Regions from separate parts of the Bacillus sp. NEB1478 genome, predicted to be linked through region 1. Evidence: a T-box and tRNA genes for the amino acid it is inferred to sense, from the RefSeq annotation. Region 1 holds a T-box; the other holds one or more tRNA genes.
What was found. A T-box is a leader RNA that pairs with one kind of tRNA and senses whether it is charged. The one in region 1 lies ahead of RGB74_RS06205 (valine--tRNA ligase), so its partner is inferred to be a tRNA-Val.
Positions count from the first base shown of each region.

Region 2: it encodes a tRNA-Val, which carries the amino acid that the T-box ahead of RGB74_RS06205 (valine--tRNA ligase) is inferred to sense. The anticodon was not compared.

Region 1 covers NZ_CP134049.1:1,294,626-1,304,879, forward strand. Annotated here, with positions in the region: gene hemB (porphobilinogen synthase) at 1-784, shown strand, start outside; gene hemL (glutamate-1-semialdehyde 2,1-aminomutase) at 798-2,084, shown strand; gene RGB74_RS06185 (LysM peptidoglycan-binding domain-containing protein) at 2,317-3,783, shown strand; gene RGB74_RS06190 (hypothetical protein) at 3,799-4,710, shown strand; gene ysxE (spore coat protein YsxE) at 4,707-5,771, shown strand; gene RGB74_RS06200 (hypothetical protein) at 5,799-5,993, opposite strand; T-box leader at 6,162-6,388, shown strand; gene RGB74_RS06205 (valine--tRNA ligase) at 6,440-9,088, shown strand; gene RGB74_RS06210 (bifunctional folylpolyglutamate synthase/dihydrofolate synthase) at 9,170-10,254, shown strand, end outside.
Region 2 covers NZ_CP134049.1:2,352,237-2,362,490, forward strand. Annotated here, with positions in the region: gene RGB74_RS11600 (N-acetyldiaminopimelate deacetylase) at 1-673, opposite strand, end outside; gene dapD (2,3,4,5-tetrahydropyridine-2,6-dicarboxylate N-acetyltransferase) at 701-1,417, opposite strand; gene RGB74_RS11610 (transcriptional regulator CcpC) at 1,487-2,356, opposite strand; gene RGB74_RS11615 (sulfite exporter TauE/SafE family protein) at 2,479-3,210, shown strand; gene RGB74_RS11620 (VOC family protein) at 3,217-3,579, shown strand; gene RGB74_RS11625 (cation diffusion facilitator family transporter) at 3,590-4,471, opposite strand; gene RGB74_RS11630 (SDR family NAD(P)-dependent oxidoreductase) at 4,563-5,309, opposite strand; gene RGB74_RS11635 (CotD family spore coat protein) at 5,434-5,892, opposite strand; tRNA gene RGB74_RS11640 (tRNA-Val) at 6,024-6,099, opposite strand; gene RGB74_RS11645 (phosphatidylglycerophosphatase A family protein) at 6,468-7,025, opposite strand; gene RGB74_RS11650 (alpha/beta hydrolase) at 7,168-7,899, shown strand; gene RGB74_RS11655 (YjcG family protein) at 7,959-8,477, shown strand; gene RGB74_RS11660 (GNAT family N-acetyltransferase) at 8,480-8,914, shown strand; gene RGB74_RS11665 (YetF domain-containing protein) at 9,039-9,734, shown strand; gene RGB74_RS11670 (MBL fold metallo-hydrolase) at 9,706-10,254, opposite strand, start outside.

The sequences.
Region 1 (10,254 bases):
AGAAATTGAAAGCCTTGGCATACAATCCATTATCGTTTTTGGTGTTCCAAATGATAAGGATGAATGCGGAAGCTCTGCTTATGATCATAATGGAATCGTTCAAAAAGCGATTCGACAAATTAAAGAAGTTGCTCCTTCTTTAACAGTTATAGCTGATACATGTCTGTGTCAATATACGGATCATGGGCATTGTGGTGTGATTGAAAATGGAGAAGTGCTCAATGATGAATCACTGGCACTTTTGGCTAAAACTGCTGTATCGCAAGCAGAAGCTGGTGCTGATATTATTGCACCATCTAATATGATGGATGGATTTGTTGCAGCAATTAGACAAGGATTAGACGAAGCCGGATATTACGATATTCCGATCATGTCTTATGCAGTAAAATATGCTTCAGCTTTTTATGGTCCTTTCCGTGACGCAGCTCATAGTACTCCACAATTTGGAGACCGCAAAACATACCAGATGGACCCTGCAAACCGTTTGGAAGCTATTAGAGAAGCTGAATCTGACATTGCTGAAGGCGCAGATTTCTTAATCGTTAAACCAGCTCTTGCCTATCTGGATATTTTAAGAGAACTTAAAGACAGATATCCTCTTCCGTTAGTTGCTTATAATGTGAGCGGTGAATACTCCATGATCAAAGCAGCTGCTATTAACGGCTGGGTAGATGAAAAAAGTATCGTGCTTGAAAAATTAATCTCTATGAAGCGTGCTGGTTCAGATTTAATTATTACTTATTTTGCAAAAGATGCCGCAAGATGGCTTAATGAAACAAAATAGAAAGGGTGTTCATATGAGAAGCTTTGATAAATCAGTCGCTGCTTTTAAAGAAGCCAAGGAGTACATGCCTGGAGGCGTAAACAGTCCTGTTCGTGCTTTTAAATCAGTCAATATGGATCCTGTTTTTATGGAACGCGGAAAAGGATCTAAAATATATGATATCGATGGGAATGAATACATCGATTACGTCTTATCATGGGGACCTTTAATTCTTGGACATGCAGATGAAAAGGTGGTAACTGCTTTAAAAGAAACGGCAGAACTTGGTACAAGCTTCGGTGCTCCGAATGAAATGGAAACAAAACTTGCAAAGCTTGTTATTGACCGTGTACCATCCATTGAAGTCGTTCGAATGGTGAATTCAGGGACAGAAGCAACAATGAGCGCATTGCGTTTAGCAAGAGGATATACAGGAAGAAGCAAAATCGTAAAATTTGAGGGCTGTTATCATGGGCATGGTGATTCATTATTAATTAAAGCAGGTTCAGGTGTAGCAACTCTTGGTCTTCCGGATTCTCCTGGTGTTCCTGAAGGTGTAGCTCAAAATACAATTACTGTTCCTTACAATGATCTAGTAAGTCTTCAATATGCATTTGAAGAGTTTGGAGAAGACATTGCCTGTGTAATTGTTGAACCAGTTGCAGGCAACATGGGAGTCGTCCCTCCGCAAAAAGGGTTTCTAGAAGGCATTCGCAAAATTACTTCCCAATATGGTTCCCTTTTAATCTTCGATGAAGTAATGACAGGTTTTCGAGTAGATTATCATTGTGCGCAAGGTTATTTTGGTGTAACACCTGACTTAACTTGTTTAGGTAAAGTAATCGGCGGTGGACTGCCTGTAGGAGCATATGGCGGAAAACGTGAAATTATGGAGCAAATTGCACCAAGCGGACCGATCTATCAAGCTGGTACCTTATCTGGTAATCCTCTCGCGATGGCCGCAGGGTATGCTACACTTTCACAATTAACAAAAGAAAGCTATAGCCATTTTACTAAATTAGGCGATCTCTTAGCTTCCGGAATTACCGAAGCAGCAGAACATTATGGAATTGATCATACGATTAATCGTGCGGGAAGTATGATTGGATTCTTTTTCACAAATCAGGATGTTATTAATTATGAAACAGCAAAAACTTCAAATTTAGACCATTTTACATCTTGTTTCCGTACTATGCTTTTAGAAGGTGTTTCTCTTCCTCCTTCACAGTTTGAAGGATTGTTTTTATCGATGGCTCATACCGAAGAAGATATTAACAAAACAGTTAATGCCTTTAGAAAAGCTTTTTCTCAATTAAAATAATCATTAATTTTTCGCGTACGCTATTAAAGCGTGCGCTTTTTTATTCTTTTCAAAAGGCTCTTTTCTAAAAGATTATTGCTTCTGGGTTATTTTGTAATTTGACTCCAATAACTAGGCTGTTAGATAAGATTGGCGTTAGTCTAGTTTTCTTTTACTTTTCAAACATATTTCGTCCTCTCCTCTCATACACCTATATTGTATAACTATATGCATTTGAAAGGAGGAGAAGGGCATGAGTCAATCGAAGCTGCGTTTCTCCATTGAGGAGTCTGTTTGGCTTAAGAAAGGACAGGAAGTAGCTGAAGTCTTGTCGATGTCATTAGATCCAGAGATTAGTATAACCGAAGAAGCCAATCAGGTTTGTATCAAGGGAGCTCTTATTCTTTGCGGGAAATATTGTACAGAAAACAAAGATGATAATCAAACAGGTGATCATCCGTTTTCAGATGGTGCTTCATACCGTTCTCTTACACAGTTAAATGTTTCAGGTGACGGGGTAACGGAACTAGTACATCGCTTCCCTGTGGACATTACGATTCCTTCTTACCGAGTAGAAGATTCCAGCCAGGTAAAAGTTGAAGTGGAGTCCTTTGAATATGAGCTTCCAAATTCAACTTGCATCGAGATTTCAGCATCAATTTGTATTTATGGAATAAAAGATGAAAAACAACGTCAAGATAATCAACCTAATGAAGAGTTCAGTTTTAATCATTTTCACCCGGAAGAAGCAGAAATTCGTGCAGTTCATCCAGAAGAGAAGTCTGACATTTTTACACCTTTTCAATTTGAAGCGAGGCAGACACCTATGAATTCTAATCAGCAGAATGAACTTAAATCAAATTTTGAAAAAGAAATATTGGAAGTACGCGCTGAAAAGAAAACTGCTTTTGAATTTAAACCTCAATTTGAAGCCACTGACGACACAACTATGGATGCAACATTTGATACATTAAAATCGATTGCCTTTTCTAATGAAGATGTAAGAAACACAGACGACGATGATGAAGATGCAGGTGCAGATGCAGCATATGAATTAGTGGATGAATATTCAGAACAGCCACGAGATGAAGAAAGTTTGCAGCACGATCAGTATGAAAGTTATGAACATTCAAATGAACAGCCTGAACATTCCTATCCTTCTTATCAAAATCCATACCAGTATCAAACAAACGGATATGAACCTTATCCAGAGCAGCAAGCTCAAGAACCTCAATATAATCAAGTTTATCATCCGCAATCGAACTCTTATACGGGTTATAATCCGCAAAATTATGTACAGAGACCATACAATGAACCGTCATATGGGGAACAGGAATATCAAGAAGAATCTGCTTATGAAGAACAGAATTTCCATCAGACAGATGAGAATCATCATAATCAATACGTGTATGATGAACACACAGAAGAATATGAACAAGACTCCGAACAATATGAATCAGCACAATACGAAGCAGTCTCAGCAAATAACCGGGAGGAAGAACCTAGGAATGAGAATGCTTTATATTTAACCAAAATGTTATCGGGGAATGATGATAATTTCTCAAGAATGAAAATGTATATTTTGCAGCGCGGTGATTCACTGGAGCATATTTGTGAGAGATATGATATTTCATTAAATACACTCATGCGTATGAATAAGATTCAACAAGAAGAATTATGTGAAGGACAAATTATTTATATCCCTGTCAGTTCACGTTAAAAATGGGGTGTAACTATGGGGATCATTAACCTCCTGGAAAATGAGTATGAATTATATGGTGTAAGGTGGAAAGAAGAACCTCATGTGATCTTTACTGATTTTGGGGATAAGCGGCTTCGCTATTGGTCTGAGGAACAATTGTTAGAATGGCATGTTAAATGGCGTGATGAGTCTTCAAAAGGCTCTAGCGCCGTGCCTGATCGCATGATCCGCACACGAGACGGAGGAAATGCAGTATTTGATGGAAAACATTGGGTTACTCTTCATGATACTGCAGACATTCCGTTCGGCTGTGAGGAGGTAGGCAGATGGGGACAATTTATAGGGCATTTGCTAGCTGCTTCGATCAAATACGAAAATGTCCCTTGTACTATTGATGGAGAACCAGCTTTGGATTATGAAAAATGTCTGGAAAAGCTAGAACTTTATGCCGAAGGGAATTTCCATAGTTTAAACATTAGTATTGCTGAAGCTAAAAAACGTATTCATTTTGCTGAAGTTCTATACAAAAAGACAGTTCGGACACCAAGACCAATTTTAGAAAAAGAGATTAGTATTATAAATGGAAAAAGAATCTTTCACTTTTTATTCTATGAAGGTGGTGATTCCAAACCGATTAGAGGTTATTTGCCAATTCGTAATTTCATGTTAGAGTGGCTTTTGCAAACATCTCCTTTGTCTATGAAGATGCTGCTCGATGAGATTCATTCCGTGTTTTCCTTAAGTGATGACCAGGGTTTGCTGTTGTTAGCTGAAATAACTATGCCATGGGAGCTGAAAGATTGCATTAATTTTTTGGATAACAGTTCTTTAGAAAAAATGGTCGATGGAATGAACAAATATGAAAAATTATGGGAAGATAACCGATTATTACTCAAAACAGTAACCGAGTGGTATGAAGATACCAGAAGGAAGGTGGCCCTATGACAACGGAAAGAGAAACATTAAATTACGGGCCCGTCCTTTTTCATTATGATCTGTTTCCTGAAAAACTAGAACGGCATGGAAAAGTAATGAAGGTCATAACGAAAAGGGGTACTTTTGCACTTAAAGAAGCTGAAATGAGCGAAGAAGAACGAAACTGGTTCACCCATGTAATCCAACGTTTATCCGAAATCGGCTTTCATCAAGTTGTTCCATTATATCCGACTAAATTTGGAGATTATACGGTCCAGCTTGGATCAAAAACGTATTATTTAATGCCGTGGTTCGCATCAGACGATAGGAACGAAAAAGGAAAAGAGGAAGTTCTTTTAGATCAAATTGGGAAAATACATGCATTAACACTAAAAGAACAAGAATTTTCTAATGAGGTAGTAGAGCATTCTTTTCAATTTTTAATGAATAGATGGGAAAACAGACAATTTGAAATGGAGAGATTTACAGAGGAAGCAGAACAAAAAGTGTATATGTCTCCTTTTGAATTAACGTATTTAAGTCATTTTCACCAGATTATGAGGATGACAGAAGAAGCAAAGCGAAGATTAAAAGAATGGTATGATACTTGCCAGCGCGAAAAAAGATATAGAAGTGTGCTATGTCATGGTAAGGTATCAAGAAATCACTTGATTTTTAATCCAACAGGTGAAGGTCACCTGTTAAATTTTGAAAAAGCCGTACTAGATACGCCAGTTAGAGATTTAGCCGTTTATTTTAGAAGAGCCGTTCACCAGCGTGAATGGACAAAGGAACATGGAAAGCAATTATTGGATATTTATGAAAAGCATGTTCCTCTATTGAATGAAGAGCGAGGATTATTCATTAGTTATTTATCTTATCCTGAACCGGTTTTCAATGCGGTTGATCTTTATTATTATAAACGGAACCAATTTTCTCAAATAGAATTGGTTCACAGGCTGGAAAAAAGAATACGAGCGATGAAAAATATCCGCGATTTTTGCGAATTGATCATGCAAGCTCCTCCACCGCCATTGGAAATAGGTAATGCACCAACTAAAATTCATATAAATGATGAAGATCACATATAGAATTTTATATGTGATCTTTCTTGTTCATCATAAAATTTCATAGGTAAAACAAAAATGTAAGGCAACAATAATCAATAAGATAAAAAAATCGATCCCTGAAGGAAACAGCAATGTACGTATAGATTGAAAGATAATCAGCGGTACAGTGAGCTGTGCAATGGCATTTTTTATAGTGAAGAACCAGCCTGGAAAGCGGGCTTTCCGAAAGTATCTACGTGACAATAAGAAGCCCTCCCCTTCCTATTTTTTTTAGTTTATGCGCGATGACTGGTGTTCGTGAAAAGACGGGCTAACGCTTTTTGATGTACGTACATAGAATAACTTTTACAAGAAACGGTTATGCTATTGACGAGAAATATACATGTTGTATAAAATATAGTCAGAATCCATATTGTTGCGTAGATAGGGAATAGTACAATTTCGACGCCTTTTAGAGAGAGGGATCATTAGCTGAAAGATTCCTTAAGGATTGTTGTTTGGAAGTCGCCCTTGAGCATCTTCTTTGAACGATGAGTAGAAGAAGACGGTCCAACCGTTATAAATGAAGTGTACAGAAAGCCTATTTGTGTTTTTCTGTAAATTAAGGTGGTACCGCGGAAAGTCCTTTCGTCCTTTATAAGACGTAAGGGCTTTTTTGTTTTTCTAAATAATTGAAGGAGGAGAAAGAAATGACAAACGAACAAAAAGAACTAACAATGCCTACTAAATACGACCCAAAAGCAACCGAAGAAAATCGTTATGATTTCTGGGTAAAAGGAAAGTTTTTTGAGGCGAAAGGGGAAAAAGATAAGCAGCCGTATACGATTGTAATCCCGCCGCCTAACGTAACAGGAAAACTGCACTTAGGTCATGCATGGGATACAACGCTTCAAGATATTTTAACGCGTACTAAAAGAATGCAAGGATATGATGTTTTGTGGCTTCCTGGAATGGACCATGCTGGTATAGCCACTCAAGCAAAGGTAGAAGGAAAGCTTCGTGAGGAAGGTGTTTCACGCTATGATCTCGGCCGTGAGAAGTTCCTTGAAAAATCTTGGGAATGGAAGGAAGAATATGCTGATTTTATTCGTCAGCAGTGGTCAAAACTTGGTCTCGGATTAGATTACTCACGAGAACGTTTTACATTAGATGAGGGTCTGTCTGAAGCGGTTAATGAAGTGTTTGTATCACTATACGAAAAAGGTTTGATCTATCGCGGGGAATATATAATCAACTGGGATCCACAAACCAAAACAGCTCTTTCTGATATTGAAGTTATCCATCAAGATGTTCAAGGTGCTTTTTATCATATGAAATACCCGCTTGCCGATGGTTCTGGTGTTATTGAAGTAGCGACTACTCGTCCAGAAACAATGCTTGGGGACACTGCGATCGCTGTTCATCCTAAAGATGAGCGCTATCAGCATCTAATCGGAAAAAAAGCAATTTTGCCGATCGTTGGACGTGAGATTGAAATCGTTGGCGATGATTATGTTGACAAGGAATTTGGTTCAGGAGCTGTAAAGATTACACCTGCTCACGATCCTAATGATTTTGAAATCGGAAACAGACACAATCTTGAACGTATCTTGGTTATGGATGAAGGCGGAAAGATGAACGAAAATGCGGGTGCATACCAAGGCATGGATCGTTTTGAATGCCGTAAACAAATCGTTAAAGATCTTCAGGAGCAAGGTGTACTGTTCAAGATCGAAGAGCATTTGCATTCAGTAGGACACTCTGAAAGAAGCGGTGCAGTTGTTGAGCCATACCTTTCTACACAATGGTTTATTAAGATGAAACCTTTAGCAGAAGAAGCGATTAAACTTCAAAAAGGTGAAGATAAAGTTAATTTTGTTCCAGATCGGTTTGAAAACACATATATGCGCTGGATCGAAAATATTCGCGACTGGTGTATTTCCCGCCAGCTATGGTGGGGTCACCGTATTCCAGCTTGGCATCATAAAGAAACAGGTGAAATATATGTTGGCAAGACAGAACCTAATGACCCTGAAAATTGGGAGCAGGATATAGATGTATTAGATACTTGGTTTTCTTCGGCTCTTTGGCCATTTTCTACAATGGGCTGGCCTGATGAAAAATCAGAAGACTTCAAACGCTACTTCCCTGGCAGCGTACTTGTAACAGGGTACGATATTATTACATTCTGGGTTTCAAGAATGATCTTCCAATCACTTGAGTTTACTAACCAGAAGCCGTTTAATGATGTTTTGATCCACGGCCTTGTTCGTGATTCAGATGGTCGAAAGATGAGTAAGTCTCTAGGAAATGGTGTCGATCCTATGGATGTGATAGAAAAATACGGAGCAGATGCATTACGGTTTTTCTTATCTACTGGAAGTTCACCAGGAAACGATCTTCGCTTTTACTGGGAGAAGGTTGAATCTACTTGGAATTTCGCCAATAAAATATGGAATGCATCTCGTTTTGCGCTAATGAACATGGATGGCATGAAATATGAAGAAATCGATTTAAGCGGTGAAAAATCACTAGCTGATCAATGGATTCTAACCCGCCTGAATGAGACGGTTGAAGATATTACTCGATTAATTGATGCATATGAGTTTGGCGAAGTTGGCCGCCTCCTTTATAACTTTATTTGGGATGACTTGTGTGACTGGTATATTGAAATGGCGAAACTTCCTTTATACGGCGAAGATGAAGGTGCAAAGAAAACAACGCGTTCAGTACTCGCTTACGTACTTGATCAAACATTAAGAATGCTTCATCCTTTCATGCCATTTATTACAGAAGAAATCTGGCAGCATCTTCCTCATGAAGGGGAATCAATCACGATCGCTTCATGGCCGGTGAAAAAAGATGACTTGCATTTCCCGGAAGCTGCAAAAGAATTTGCGTTAGTGACAGAAGTGATTCGTTCTGTTCGTAATACACGATCTGAAATGAACGTTGCACCAAGTAAGCCGATTGAACTGCAGATCAAACCTAAAAATAAAGAAATTCTCAATGCTTTAGAAAAGAACCGTCACTATTTGATTCGTTTCTGTAATCCGAGTGAACTTTTAATCTCGGATGAGATCTCTGCCCCGGAAAAAAGCATGAGTACTGTTTTAACAGGCTTAGAAATGTACCTTCCGCTTGAAGGCTTATTAAATATCGATGAAGAGATTAAGCGACTTGAAAAAGAAGCAGAAAAGTACGCGAAAGAAGTAGAGCGTGTACAGAAAAAGTTAAGCAATGAAGGCTTTATGAAAAAAGCTCCTGAAAAAGTTATTGCTGAAGAACGTGCAAAACAAAATGACTATCAAGAAAAAATGGATAACGTTCTAGCACGAATTAAAGAACTTCAAAGCTGATTTTAAACAACATTGGAGGCGGATCCTTTAATAGCAGTGTTCGCTTCTTTTTGCACTCTTTACACAAGGAAAGGCGGAAAGATGTTGAAATCATATAACGAAGCGTTGACATGGATTCATAGTTTATTAAAATTTGGTATTAAACCCGGTTTGAAAAGAGTGGAATGGCTACTTGAAAGAACAGGCAACCCAGAAAATAAATTAAAGTGCATACATGTTGCAGGTACAAATGGCAAAGGCTCAACAGTTGCTTATTTACGAAGTATGTTCAATACAGCCGGTTACAGTGCTGGTACATTTACTTCACCATATTTGATCTCGTTTAACGAGAGAATTTCAATGGATGGAAATCCGATTGAAGAAGATGAGTTATTACGTTTTGCTAGATTATTAAAACCCCTTGTAGAGGAAGTTTCTCAAACCTCATTAGGAAGTCCCACAGAATTTGAAGTCATTACCGTGATATCCTTGCTGTATTTTGCAGAAAAAAAGCCAGACATCGTCATCTATGAAGTTGGTTTAGGCGGGTTGTATGACTCTACTAACGTTATAACGCCAATCTTAAGTCTAATAACAAATATAGGTTTTGATCATATGGGCATTTTAGGTGACACACTGGAAGAAATAGCTTTTCAAAAAGCAGGGATTATTAAAGAGGAAGTTCCTGTTATTTCAACAGTCGATCAGGATCTTGCAGTAAAAGTAATAAAGAAAAAGGCAAAAGACATGAACGCTGAGTCATTCTTTGCTGGAATCGATTTCTCATCTGAACATAAGGGAAGTTTATTGAGCGGAGAAAAGTTCGTATTTCATGGCATGCGAGGAAATAAGCTTGAACTTGAAATCAGTATGAAGGGTCATCACCAAGTAAAAAATGCTGGGCTTGCTTTGGCTGCTGTTGAATTTTTGAGCCAGGAAAATATGTATCATTTTACTTATGATCAAATAAAAGATGGGATTATGAAAGCTTTTTGGGCTGGAAGATTTGAAAAAGCAGCGTGTTCGCCCGATATAATATTAGACGGTGCACATAATCTGCAAGGAATACAGGCTCTTAGACAAACCTTACAGCAGCATTATACAAATAAAAACATTTATCTCTTATTTGCTGCCTTACATGATAAAGAATATAAGACGATGATGAAAGAGCTAGAAGATATTGTAAA
Region 2 (10,254 bases), 1.1 Mb from region 1:
TTGTCACTACAGCAGAATCAAGAGGGTCAATGTTACGTGAGATTATGGTCTGTAATTGTGTAACAAGATGACTTCCGGCTACCACCATATCGTTGCTAAAATGGGGATAGGCTGCATGACCGCCTTTACCTTTAAGATCGATAAATAATTCAGATGTATTTGCAAATAAAAGACCTTCTTTTAAAGCAATTGTTCCGACTGGATATTCAGGAGCAATGTGAAGTGCCGTTATTTGATCAGCTTGGAAGCTTTGAAAAAGATCGCTCTCCCTCATCGGAAGTGCTCCACCTGGTCCTTCTTCTGCAGGCTGGAATATAAATAACAGGTTATCATCCAATGGATTCTCTGCAAAATGTGACAACAAACCAATTGCTATTGTCATATGAAGATCATGTCCGCAAGCATGCATCATTCCATCATGAATAGAAGCAAACTCATAACCAGTTTCTTCGTTAATAGGAAGTCCGTCCATATCCGTCCGGTAAGCAAGAGTTTTCTTCGGGTTCTTTCCTTGGACTTTCACGAAAATACCTGTTTCCCATGTTACTATTTCAAGATGATCAGATGGAAAAGAAGAGATGAGATCCAGCAAATACCTTTGTGTTTTAAACTCTTGAAATCCTATTTCAGGTATTCTATGCAGATCTTTCCTGATTTCTGTTAATGGCTTCACTTAATCTCATCCCCTCAAAAACTATAATTAATCGTTTAATTGACGTAATTCTTGTTTGATTTCTGTTTTTGATTTAGTTTTTTCGTCGATTTGTTTTAGAACACGAGCAGGTGTGCCGCCTACAACTGTGTAAGGAGCTACATCCTCAATAACAATTGCTCCTGCAGCAACAACAGCACCCTTACCTACTGTAACACCTTCAAGAACAACAGCATTCGCACCGATTACTACATCATCTTCAACTACAACCGGTTTTGCTGATGGCGGTTCGATAACGCCTGCCAATACAGAACCTGCACCAATGTGGCAGTTCTTTCCTACTGTCGCACGACCTCCAAGTACAACGTTCATATCGATCATCGTACCTTCACCGATTACAGATCCGATATTTATTGAAGCACCCATCATGATGATAGCATTGTCTCCAATTTCAACTTGATCACGAATGATTGCGCCCGGCTCGATACGAGCTTTAATATTTTTCATATCCAGCAAAGGAATCGCTGAATTTCGACGGTCATTTTCTACTACAAAGTCTTCAATGTTCGTTTCATTCGCTTTAAGTGCAGCTTCAATTTCTTTCCACTCTCCAAATAATACTGCTGTATTGCCTGAAGGGAAAACTTTTGTTTCTTTACCGAAATCAATATTATCAAGATTTCCTTTTACGTAAACTTTTACAGGTGTTGATTTTGTACTGTTTTGAATAAACGAGATAATCTCATTTGCATCCATCATTTTCATAATGCATGTCCTCCTTAAAAAAATCATTCTGTATTGTATTAAACCACTAAATATTGAAACATTCAAACCTTATTCACTTATGAATTTTTGGATTAATTCCATAAACACATTTACTTGTTTCAGTTCAGAGGCCGTTCCATGATGAATCAGCCATGTATCCCGTTTCAGTACATTTCCGGATTTATCACTTAATGGAATTTTGTACATGTCATCTTCAGGTCTAAGGCTAATCGATGGTAGAATTGCATATCCGATGCCGTTAAGAGCCATCTGTTTACATGTTTCAATCTGATCCACAACAATTGTCTTTTGCGGGGTGGTATTAAAGTGAGTATGCCACCAGTCTTGAATTTCCTGATAGTACGTTGAATGACTTCTGAATTGAATAAATGGCTTTGTCGTTTCAGAAAGCTCTTCAATAGAAGAAATTTTCGTATCTACTAAATAAAGATGGTCCGACAAAATGTGTTCTTTGTTCCCTCTCCATTCCGGGTTTCCCCTGACGATTCCCAAATGGATTCTGTCTTCATACAAATGTTTAATGATTTCCGAACTCCAGCCAGTTATTAACGAGATATTGACGTGCGGATAAAGCTTTACGTACTCTTTTAAAACATTCGGAAGCCAGTACTGTCCAATAATTGAAGCAACCGCAAGCTTCAGTGTCCCATGTACATGCTCTGACAATGATTGCAGTTCTTCTTTCACTGCTTCTTCATTTTTTAGAACTTCATTTACAAAGGAAATTATTTTTTCTCCAGCAGGCGTTATTGTTAGCCCTTTTTGGGATCGGATAAAAATGATTGTTCCCCAGTTGCTCTCAATTGTTTGAAGCCGTTGACTTAGAGCAGGCTGTGAAACATAAAGTCTTTCAGAAGCTTTTCTCATATTTAATTCTTGAGCAAGAACTTGTAAAATGCGGAATTCAGACAGCTGCATAATTTACCCCGTTTCAAACCATAAGTTTTTCTTATTAAGTGATGCTGTTTTTTTGTAATTTTATTTAAGTATACCTTAACATAGGATAATAATGTAAACAGAAAAATATAGGTGGTGATTTTATGTACATCTTATTAATCGTCGGATTTGCAGCAACTTTTGTCGGTACTTTGGCAGGAAGCGGTGGTATGATAAATTTTCCGATTATGCTTCTGTTAGGTGTACCTGTTCACTCTGCTATTGCAGCAAATAAGTTTGCAAATATGTTCAGTTCATTTTCTAGTTTTTTTGTACTTATCAGAAAGAGCAATACAAAACTTACACCTTACTTGTTATCTGGACTCTTAAGCTTAACAGGTGGCATAAGCGGCGGCTTAATAGCTTCTTCTATCTCCAGGAAACACTTAACTATTATTGCATTAGTTTTATTATGCGGTGCTCTTTTTTTAACGTTCGTAAAAACAAAAAAAGATGTTACTCCGGCTAATGAAATGAAAAAACTGCCTACTCGAGTCTATCCTTTTTTGTATGGGATCGGGGCTTATGACGGTATGTTCGGACCTGGGCAAGGGACGATGCAAATGCAATTATTCTTAAGAAACGGATTCTCATACTTACAAACTGTCTCTTTTACCCGTTTTAATACATTCTTAAGCTGTACTGGAGCTGTTTTCACTTATTTCTTTGCAGGCCACTATATGTGGAATGTGGCAATTCCTCTTACGATTGGAAGTATCTGCGGTGCACAGCTGGCAATCAGGCTTGCACCAAAACTCAACACAAAACAGGTTACAATCCTTATGAGGACTGTAACCGTCATTTTAATTCTTCAGTTAATTTTTAAATGGGGGTAATTCGAAATGAAAATAATTGGCGTTCATCATGTTCAATTATGTATACCTGTTGATAAAGAGCAAGAAGCAAAAAAATTTTATAATGAAATTCTTCAGCTTCAAGAAATAGAAAAACCAGATGAACTGAAAAAGAATGGCGGAATGTGGTTCAAGATCGGTCCACAGGAACTCCACATTGGTGTGGAACCCCAATCAATACCTAAAGGAAAACAACACCCTGCATTTTTAGTACAAGACGTTAACGAATGGCACAACCATTTACTTGAACAAGGAGTTGTCATTCAAAAAGAAATTCCCATTCCCGGTTTTAACCGTTTTTCTATTCGTGATCCCTTTGATAACCGCTTGGAATTCATCGAGCCCATCTAATTGAATGGGCTTATTTTTTTTCATCTTTTCCGTCTTCCGGTTCAACGTGAACTTGTATGCTTTCAACATTGTAGGCAACTTTTATCGTATCTTCAATTTTTTCGGTAATTTCATGACTTTCAATCACATTTAATGTAGGATCTACCTTTATTGTTACATCTATGATTGCACGGTTCCCATGCCTTCTGGCTTTTAAGTCTCCTACCTTTTCAACACCATCCACATTTAAAATCTTGTCCTCCATTTCCTTTCCTTCCTCATAATCGAATCCATCAGAAAGGTTATGTGAGGTTTCGGAAAAAATGTCCCATCCGGTTTTAATAATAATAAGACCTACAAAAACTGCAGCTGCTGGATCGAGCCATGGCAGACCAATCTGGGCACCAAAAATTCCGACAGCAGCACCAATACTTACAAATGCATCTGAACGGTTATCGAGGGCTGCTGCTCTTAATCCTTGGCTATCCGTTTCCTTCGCTACTTTTATATTATAAAAATAAACGCCAAGCATCACGGCAGCACCAAATAATGCAATAATCGCTGCAAGTAATGATGACTCTGTTTCTATTCCTTTAAACACTTTTTTAATTGAAGATATTAATACTTGCAGACCTATCACTACCATAATAAATGAAGCTACCATTGAGGCTATCGTCTCTGCACGTAAATGACCATATGGATGATCCTCGTCTGCGGGTTTCCGGGAAATTTTCAACCCGATTAATACTGCCATAGAGGCAATAATATCTGTCGCGTTGTTTAATCCGTCTGCCAATAATGCATCTGAATGATAGAAAAAACCAGACACTAACTTTACGATTGAAAGAAAAATATATGCTCCTAAACTAATATAAACCCCGCGTTCCACTCTCTTTTGCTGATCTAAATGCATTCTCTTTTCTCCTTCGTTACATGATACCTAATTAATCATAATGAAAGGTTACCGAGTGGGTCTAGAGCAATCTTTTTCCCCATAGGAAACATTAGTGTTCATAGATCATTTTTCTTGTCATCCCACCATCAACCACAATGTTTTCCCCTGTAATGAAATCATTTTCGGGGTTGGCAAGAAACAGACAAGTTCTTGAAATATCCGAAGGTTTTCCTACCCTTTTTGAAAGATGCTGTTCATGATCAATATCTCTTAGATCTGAATAATCACCCGTATGAATCCAGCCAGGACTAATTGAATTTACCGTTATCTTATCTTGTGCTAATGAGGAAGCCAGTGCATGTGTCAGGGCGACTATGCCCCCTTTTGCAGCTGCATAAGCCTCTGAATCTGGTTCTGACATAAAAGCCCTGGTCGAAGCCATATTTATGATCGTTCCACCGCTTGAACGAGACATGAATTTAGCCGCTTCTCTTGAAAATAGAAAAACGCTTCTTAAATTAGTATGTATAACTTCATCCCATTCATCTATTGATAATTCATATGGTGATTTCCACTTGGAAATACCAGCATTATTAATGACACATTGAATACTGTGTAGCTTATCTTGTGTTTCCGCTACGGCTTTTATGATTGAATTTGGTTTTTTAACATCACATACTATGGCAATGCTTTCTGGCTCTATTTCACGAACTTCAATTAACGTTTTATCCAGCTGGCTTTGATCAATATCCACTAAAGATGGAATCCAACCCGCTTTTGCAAAATCAATCGCCAGCTGTTTTCCGATCCCTTGTGCAGCCCCTGTGATTAGTACTGTCTTTCTATTGTTTTTCATTTAAGTTACCTCCCATAATTTCAGCTATATTATTCATTCCCCAGTTTTTAATTTTTTCATCAACTTTGAAAAAAATGCTATAAAAAATGAAGCTGCCAACTATATTAGTTGACAGCTTTTATAACTATTTTTTCCTGTAAGGTGATGAACAAGGACAAGGTGGGTATGGAAGTTGTTGTGCTGGCAATGTTTGCGCAGGCATTGTAGATCCACAAAGATTTTGCTGTGTTGCTTGGTTGATAACGTTCGTGTTCTGAGGGAAATAATGCACATACTTATAGTTCATTTGGTTAACTTGCGTAGTTTGAGTTGGATGGATCATCGGAATATAGACATCTTGCTGATTGTATTGTAATTGCTGATTCGTCGGACTATATTGCGCTCCCAATACTTGTGGCGGGTAGTATTGTGACGGTGACACTGGAGGATATCCACATGAAGGCTGCTGCTGCATTTGTGCCATTTGTGCTGCCTGTACAGCTTGCATCTGCTGCATTTGTGCCATCTGGGCCATTTGCGCCATTTGTGCTGCTTGAACAGGTGATCCCATCCCTTTTTTCGGGAATAGAGGGCGTTTAAACAAAAATAGTTCTCCTTTCAAAAATCTTTGATACTTATTTCTCTATATTTTATGTAAGACAACTTAAAAAGTTCGTCCAAATTTTTATAATAAAAAACCTCCTTGGAAGACCAAGGAGGATGTATGTACTGTTATGGTGACCCGAGAGGGGTTCGAACCCCCGACCTCTACCCTGTCAAGGTAGCGCTCTCCCAGCTGAGCTATCGGATCTCTGTTTTTTTCGGACAATTAAAAATATACGATACAGACAGATTTCTGTCAATAAAAAAATGCCCAAGTTAAAATCCCCTCAATGTAGTATCTGACACTGAATGATGGTACTGCTCGTTTGTTGGATTTTAGCCTTCGTTTGTTGGATTTGTGCATTCGTTTGTTGGATTACACCTTCTTTTGGTAGGAATGGACTCTAATTTTGTTATCTCAAAGCTTTCTCGCGTTGTATTACTCACTTCGAAGGTTGAATTAGGAGATTTTTTTATAAAAAATCAGCCATATCCCTAAATAATTTTATTCAATATTAAATAAATGACCCAAAAGCGATGTTTTGCATCAGCTTTCGGGTCTTCAGCACTTATAATTTATCCGATTTTCTCTTCTTCTTCCCGCATCATAATTTCTTCATTATCGAGCCGTTCTTGTTTGTCTCTAAGTCTGTGGGCGAGGCGGCTGGATGCGTTTGCTGCGATACTGGCTACGAGGTCATCTAAAAAGGTATGAACCTTTCCATTCGCAATTTTGGTATCAAGCTTTTGTATGATGCCCATCTTAAATTTATCTAAGTGACCAAATGTCGTTACCGCAATGCTACCATAGCCAAATACCGCTCCGAGTGCAATCGTTTCATCAACACCAAATAATCCTTCGTCCATTTCAACGATGCTTTGCAAGGGCTCGGATAACATTTTTTTCTCGGCTAATATATCCAATTCAACACCTACTAAAATAGCATGCTGAATTTCTCGTTTTGTTAAAACTGCATCTACACTTTCGATGCAATCTTGTATCGTTAGACCAGGTGAAAACGGAATTTGCATTTCATAAACGATTTCAGCAATTTCCGGAATAGTGACGCCTCTTTCAATCAGCAATTTTCTTGCTGCTGCTTCAACTTCCCGACTGTGCACTCTCTTTTTCAACAGACTTCACCTCTTCTATTTCTTTCAATGTAAAGCTTAATCTTATTGATATTTTCATTATATCATTGTGTGATACAATAATACGAGTTGAATGAAACCGCTTTTTTTATAATTTATTAACTTGAAACAAGGAGGTCTTTTCGTGGCCATTTTAAAAGGATCCATTACAGACGATAAAGTTTATAGTAAATACTTAGATGAAACAATAGATCTTTTAATTTACCTCCCTTCCCGATTTACACCGCTTTTAAAATATCCTATTCTAATCGCTCAGGATGGCAGAGATTATTTTCAGTTAGGAAAACTCGCAAAAACAGCCGATCGCCTTATGGAAGAACGCGAGATTCAAGATTGTATTATCATTGGGATTATTCATAAAGGAATTGAAGATCGAAAAGCTAAATATGATCCGACAGGTGAAAAGCACGAAAATTATATACGTTTCATGGCCAGTGAATTAACGGCTTATTTAAATGACAAGTTTAATACGCTTCAGCTTGGTGCAGGATTGGGATTGATTGGGGATTCTCTAGGTGGTTATGTGGCATTAAAACTAAGTCTCCTATATCCGCATACATTTGGTAAATGTATTCTTCAATCCCCGTATGTCCCTGAAGAACTCATTCAAACTGTTCAGGCTATTGAGCAAATGCAGACGCTGACGATTTATCATTCAATTGGTGATGAAGAACATAGTTTTACAAACCCCGAAGGAATCACACGTGATTTTCTGGACCCGAATCGCCGAATGAATAAATTGTTAAATAATCTTGCGCTTGATTATGAATACCAAGAGTTTCAAGGAAATCATCTTTGGGTAAACTGGCAAAAGGATTTGATACCCGCATTAAGGTTTCTTTACAACGATCACTAAAAGTGGGAAATAGAAAGAATATTTGGTATACTATTTCAAAAGATGAGGGAGGAAGAATCATGAAATACGGCATAGCTATTTTTCCATCAAAAAATTTACAAGATAAAGTTAATTCATACCGAAAAAGGTACGATCCCCATTATGCCCTTATCGCACCGCATATTACGTTAAAAGAGCCTTTTGAAGCTACAGAAGATGAACTTCAAAATCAAATTGATTTTATTTCTACTATCGCAAAAGATACACAGCCATTTTCTATCAACATAAATAAGGTGGGATCATTCCATCCTGTTAATAATGTAATATACTTAAAAATTAATGATTCAGAGAAATTAAAATCATTGCACGATCAACTGTATACCGGTCCTCTTGACCACCAGCAGCCATACAATTTTGTTCCTCATTTAACGCTGGGTCAAAAGCTTTCTGATGAGGAGCATTCAGATGTGCTGGAGAGACTGCGAATGATTGATATTGAACATGAAGAAACGATTGACCGATTCCAGTTACTCTACCAATTAGAAAATGGTTCCTGGACCGTTTATGAAACATTTCGTTTTGGAAAGGGTGTAAAATAAGTTTGATTAAGAAGTACTCAACTGAGGACCTAGGCTATAAAGATGCTTTACACGTAAGAAGAAACGTGTTCGTTCATGAGCAGCAAATTGATGAAAGTGAAGAAATCGATGGTTTTGAAGGTTCTTCTCTGCATTTTGTATTATATGATGAAGAAAAGCCTGTTGGTGCAAGCAGACTTCGCCAAGTGAATAACGATGGTAAGGTTGAACGAGTTTGCATTCTATCTTCTCACCGCAAGAAAGGGCTAGGTGAAAAATTGATGACAGCAATGGAACAAACTGCTATTGATCAATCATATTCCAGCCTTATATTATATGCGCAAATTCAAGCTGAAGACTTTTACAAAAAACTCGGATATGAAACTACATCAACAAAACCTTTCTTAGATGCTAATATTCCACATGTAGCTATGAAAAAAGTATTGAAATCGCCTTAATGGCGAAATCAATACTTTTTTTAGTTTACAAATGATCGAACTCGTCAAAACTGATAAAGAAAACTTGACTGGCGGCAAGCCTTAAAAGTACTAAATACATTCACTTTGAGGAGACATGGTTGGAATGGACTTTCACGTTGGCCAGTTAACTGTTGAGTTAACAGTAGGCTTTATTTCACTTTTTGTACTGACGAAGGTTTTGGGAAAAACACAAATTTCACAAATTACACCTTTTGATTTTATTTCATCTATCTTTTTGGGTGAATTGGTCGGAAATGCGATGTATGATGATGAAATTTCTATATTTATGATTCTTTATGCCATTTTTATTTGGGGAACTCTCGTATACGTTGTTGAGATCATCTCACAAAAATTCAAAAAAACTAGAAAGTTTCTAGAAGGTGCTCCTTCTATTGTAATTCGCAAAGGAATGATTGATAGAGAACAACTAAAAAAGAATAAGCTGGATATAAATCAGCTTCAAAATTTGGTAAGGCAAAAAGGATACTTTGGTCTTAGAGAAGTTGAATATGCCATTTTAGAATCGAATGGAACACTTAGCATCTTACCTAAATTTCAATACGGTGCTCCAACTCGAGAAGACATGCGGTTATTTAGTCAACATCAGCCTGAACTGCCTATTACCCTTATTCTAGACGGAGAACTTAATCGAGATAACTTATCAACAGCACAAATTACTGAAGAAAAACTGATAGAGATGCTCCATGACCAAGGTTATAAAACTTACTCTGAAATCGTATATGCTGAAATGTCAGAAGGAAAGTTGCTTATTATGCCGATGACTGACCCAAAAAGATAACAGGCCGCCCTTCATGAATTTTATAGACTGCTCTTTTCTCATGTATGAACTGGATAAGATATGCCGTAATCGCAGTGCGGAATAAAGAATATACGCCTAAGTTATCAGGCTGTATTTCTTGTTTATTTAACATCTCTGCTACTAGATCTTCTATAGATAAACCACGATCTCTCTTTGCTAAGATTATATTAAAAAGTTGACTCTCAATTTTAGACTGAGTGTCTAAGTTAGCTAAAATTGCATCTTTGTAACTTTCAGAATAAGAACCGTGCCCTGGTACCATTCCCTCAACATTTAATTGAAGCAAATATTCCAAAGTCATTCTATTATCCCTTGAATCGACTATAAAAGGAATTTTATGTTTTACAAGGGCTTCAAATCCCAAAAAAGAGTCTGCAGCATAACAAATATTATTATAAATGATTCCGAACTGATTATAGCTATGCCCTGGGAGATGAATAAATTCAACATTAAGAGTGGATTGATTCCACTTTCCTTTTTCGCACACTTCATCTATCCT